Regions from separate parts of the Peribacillus sp. FSL K6-1552 genome, predicted to be linked through region 2. Evidence: a T-box and tRNA genes for the amino acid it is inferred to sense, from the RefSeq annotation. Region 2 holds a T-box; the other holds one or more tRNA genes.
The links. A T-box is a leader RNA that pairs with one kind of tRNA and senses whether it is charged. The one in region 2 lies ahead of tyrS (tyrosine--tRNA ligase), so its partner is inferred to be a tRNA-Tyr.
Positions count from the first base shown of each region.

Region 1: it encodes a tRNA-Tyr, which carries the amino acid that the T-box ahead of tyrS (tyrosine--tRNA ligase) is inferred to sense. The anticodon was not compared.

Region 1 covers NZ_JBBOST010000001.1:785,457-787,630, reverse strand. Annotated here, with positions in the region: gene NST21_RS03750 (hypothetical protein) at 14-226, opposite strand; tRNA gene NST21_RS03745 (tRNA-Leu) at 589-669, opposite strand; tRNA gene NST21_RS03740 (tRNA-Cys) at 678-751, opposite strand; tRNA gene NST21_RS03735 (tRNA-Gly) at 760-834, opposite strand; tRNA gene NST21_RS03730 (tRNA-Gln) at 838-912, opposite strand; tRNA gene NST21_RS03725 (tRNA-His) at 951-1,026, opposite strand; tRNA gene NST21_RS03720 (tRNA-Trp) at 1,044-1,117, opposite strand; tRNA gene NST21_RS03715 (tRNA-Tyr) at 1,128-1,211, opposite strand; tRNA gene NST21_RS03710 (tRNA-Thr) at 1,227-1,302, opposite strand; tRNA gene NST21_RS03705 (tRNA-Phe) at 1,310-1,385, opposite strand; tRNA gene NST21_RS03700 (tRNA-Asp) at 1,398-1,473, opposite strand; tRNA gene NST21_RS03695 (tRNA-Met) at 1,479-1,552, opposite strand; tRNA gene NST21_RS03690 (tRNA-Val) at 1,643-1,718, opposite strand; tRNA gene NST21_RS03685 (tRNA-Glu) at 1,733-1,807, opposite strand; tRNA gene NST21_RS03680 (tRNA-Ser) at 1,817-1,908, opposite strand; tRNA gene NST21_RS03675 (tRNA-Asn) at 1,914-1,988, opposite strand; rRNA gene rrf (5S ribosomal RNA) at 1,998-2,113, opposite strand.
Region 2 covers NZ_JBBOST010000001.1:4,401,383-4,403,556, reverse strand. Annotated here, with positions in the region: gene NST21_RS21195 (transglycosylase domain-containing protein) at 1-452, opposite strand, end outside; T-box leader at 599-816, shown strand; gene tyrS (tyrosine--tRNA ligase) at 887-2,143, shown strand.

The sequences.
Region 1 (2,174 bases), 3.6 Mb from region 2:
TCGAAGTCAGACATTACCTAGGACGGAAAAATATAACAGCGTTTTCAGCCTGAGCGTTTACAAACCCATTCCTAACCATACATAATACAACATCACTTATAGGAGCACCTACCCGTAGGAACTCTCTACACGGGGATGCGCTTCCGATTATTTCAAATTTAGCAATATTCTCAAAATCATCTTCATCTCTAACTATAATGACTACATCTGGCCGTTTATTACTCATACAACCACCTCCTTTTGATGTCATAAATTAAATTATTCAGTTGTACATGAAGTTGTCGCGGCTTTTTTATTAATAAATTTTTAGGAAATATTTATCATTTTAGAGAAATGGGAGGGTCGCTAGACTCTTATCTATTAAACTACACCGTGAGGTTGCCACGGAGATCAATCGGCAGCTTCGTTCCGCTAACAGGTAACGTTAGTTCAAACAACTGCCCTTTCAGTGGGCGTTTTTTTTTGGTCGAAAATCAAAACATTCTGATTTAACATAGCCTAAATAAAAACGCACGACTAAAAATCCGTGAAAACACGAAAAAACGGCTTTCCAATTAAGGAAAACCGCTTTATATCGCCGTTCTAAGATACCGGTGGCCGGGGTCGAACCGGCACTCCAGAGGAACACGATTTTGAGTCGTGCGCGTCTGCCAATTCCGCCACACCGGCATTTTTGTTGGAGGCGGCAACCGGAATCGAACCGGTGGTAAAGGTTTTGCAGACCTCTGCCTTACCGCTTGGCTATGCCGCCAACGTTTTTGGAGCGAAAGACGGGATTCGAACCCGCGACCCCAACCTTGGCAAGGTTGTATTCTACCACTGAACTACTTTCGCGAATGGCTGGGCTAGAAGGGATCGAACCTTCGCATGACGGAATCAAAATCCGTTGCCTTACCGCTTGGCTATAGCCCATTGACGTTATATTTATTATACCATCATTTATTAAAAAATGGGGCGACTGATGGGAATCGAACCCACGAATGCCTGAACCACAATCAGGTGCGTTAACCACTTCGCCACAATCGCCATTATAAAATTAAAATTGGCAGGGGTAGTAGGACTCGAACCCACACTGGAGGTTTTGGAGACCTCTGTTCTACCTTTAAACTATACCCCTATAAATAAAATGGTGGAGGGGGGCAGATTCGAACTGCCGAACCCGAAGGAGCGGATTTACAGTCCGCCGCGTTTAGCCACTTCGCTACCCCTCCGCATATGGATGTTACTGGTGCCGGCAAGAGGACTTGAACCCCCAACCTACTGATTACAAGTCAGTTGCTCTACCAGTTGAGCTACACCGGCACTACAATGGTGGCTCAGGACGGAATCGAACCGCCGACACAAGGATTTTCAGTCCTTTGCTCTACCGACTGAGCTACTGAGCCAAACAATAAAAATGGCGGTCCCGACGGGAATCGAACCCGCGATCTCCTGCGTGACAGGCAGGCATGTTAACCGCTACACCACGGGACCATAGATTGCGGGGACAGGATTTGAACCTGCGACCTTCGGGTTATGAGCCCGACGAGCTACCGGACTGCTCCACCCCGCGACGTTAATAATGCTGCTATTGCATCAAGTTTTCGTTTTAACTGTTTCATCATATCTGATATATAGAAACAACTTGTTGCTTTTTAAAAAATGGTGGAGGATGACGGGATCGAACCGCCGACCCTCTGCTTGTAAGGCAGATGCTCTCCCAGCTGAGCTAATCCTCCATATGTTTTCGAAATGGTGACCCGTACGGGATTCGAACCCGTGTTACCGCCGTGAAAGGGCGGTGTCTTAACCGCTTGACCAACGGGCCAGTTGTAAATGGCGGAGAGCAAGGGATTTGAACCCTTGAGACAGGGTTACCCGTCTACACGATTTCCAATCGTGCTCCTTCGGCCACTCGGACAGCTCTCCAATAATGGCTCCGCAGGTAGGACTCGAACCTACGACCGTTCGGTTAACAGCCGAATGCTCTACCACTGAGCTACTGCGGAACGATATAAGCTTGGCGACGTCCTACTCTCACAGGGGGAAACCCCCAACTACCATCGGCGCTGAAGAGCTTAACTGCCGTGTTCGGAATGGGAACGGGTGTGACCTCTTCGCTATCGTCACCAAACATTATTAACATTTTTTCAAGACATATATTATTATAACGTATTTTTGAGAAAATGCAAGAA
Region 2 (2,174 bases):
GTAAATTCCTGATAAACTGCACGCAGGATAGCCTTCGGAACAACTCCGTTATGTTCATAAAAATACTCATCTTCTGTAGCGATGACTGCATTTTTAAGATGGTCGGAAACTTTATCGATGGACACTTCTTCACGATCAAGGTCACTCTTGAGCTTGCCCAAGTATACTTTATCCGCAAAGTATACCTCAGAGGTCTCTTCATAATTGTAAATGTCCTTTTTTAAATCATCCTTTGAGCGTACCGGCTCATTATTGACGAGGGCAGCGAAATAGCCGGCTCCAACGCCGCCGGCGAATGAGAATCCTAGAACCCCAACAATAATGAGGATCAACGTTAGGTTCCAAATGACTTGGTATGTAACCCTTGCATTTTTTTGTGTTTTTTCATTTTGAAAAAAACGGGTTAGCTGTTTCCATGCTGTTTGAAATCTATCTTTTTGATTATTATTCATGTATCATACCCCCTGAAATCACATATATTATAGCATATAACACGGAAGGGAAAGGCGAACTTTCATATTTTTCTAGAATCTGTAAGGGTGATGTTGACAATGAATGTTATGTATGATAAAAACTTATTAACAATAAAATTTATTAAAAAAGCGCGATGATAGGACCCAGTAGTCAAACTATCCCTGTTTTAGAGAGCCGGTGGTCAGTGGAAATCGGTACATATAGTGAGATGAATTACTTCCTTGAGCATTTGCTGTGAAATGATTTAGTAGCAGGAAACGGTTGACGACCGTTATTCGTCTCGAGCGGAGGACGCTTTATGTCCTCAAGTTGGGTGGTACCGCGAATTTATTCGTCCCTTCATATTTATATGAAGGGGCGTTTTTGTATGCTTTTTGCGGGATATTTTCGGATTTGAAGGAGGAATTATAAAATGGAATTGCTAAAGGAACTCGAGTGGAGAGGGATTATTTATCAACAAACGGATGAAGAGGGTTTTAAGGACCTTTTAGAAAAAGAAAAAATTTCTTTATACTGTGGGGTAGACCCAACAGCGGATAGTATGCACATCGGACATCTACTGCCATTCTTGACAATGCGCCGTTTTCAACAGCACGGTCATCGTCCCCTTGTACTTGTAGGCGGAGCGACTGGACTTATCGGTGATCCAAGCGGTAAAAAAGAAGAACGCCAGCTGCAAACGTTGGAAAAAGTGCTTTATAATGCCGACTGTATTAAAGGGCAGCTATCCCAAATCTTTGAATTTGAAGGTGAAAATGGCGCAGTTATGGTCAATAACTATGACTGGATCGGTAAAATCGACATGGTTACGTTCTTGCGTGATTACGGGAAATACATCGGCATTAACTACATGTTGGCAAAAGACACGGTTGCTTCCCGTTTGGAAACAGGGATTTCTTTTACGGAATTCGCGTATACAATTTTACAAGGGATCGACTTTGGTCATTTATACGATAATCATGACTGTAAGTTGCAAATTGGCGGAAGTGATCAGTGGGGCAATATTACGACCGGTCTTGAAATGATTCGTAAATCGCATGACGAGGAAGCAAAAGCGTTCGGCATGACGATTCCGCTCGTGACGAAAGCGGACGGAACGAAATTCGGTAAAACGGAAGGCGGAGCAATCTGGCTTGATCCGGAAAAAACGACTCCTTATGAATTTTACCAATTCTGGATTAACACAGCGGATGCTGATGTAGTGAAATACTTGAAATTCTTCACATTCCTATCACGTGAAGTAATTGAAGAGTTAGAGCAATCCGTGCAGACTGAACCGCATTTACGTAAAGCGCAAAAAGCTTTAGGGGAAGAAATGACACGTTTGATTCACGGGCAGGAAGCTCTTGACCAAGCAATCAAAATCTCTGCAGCTCTATTCAGCGGTGAGGTGAAAAATTTAAGTGCGGCCGAAATTAAATTGGGCTTTAAAGATGTTCCGACCTTTGAACGTGAAAGTAAGGAAGATATCAGCTTAGTTGATTTAATTGTTGAAGCGAAGATTTCTCCATCCAAGCGACAAGCTCGTGAAGATATTCAGAATGGTGCAATCTCCATCAATGGCGAGAAAGTGACTGATCTGCAATATGTCGTGGCTGAAGAGGTTAAGATTGAAGGAGAGTTCATCCTTGTTCGTCGCGGTAAGAAGAAATATACATTAGTGAAATGAGAAAACAAGGCCCGGCTGAATCTCAGTCGGG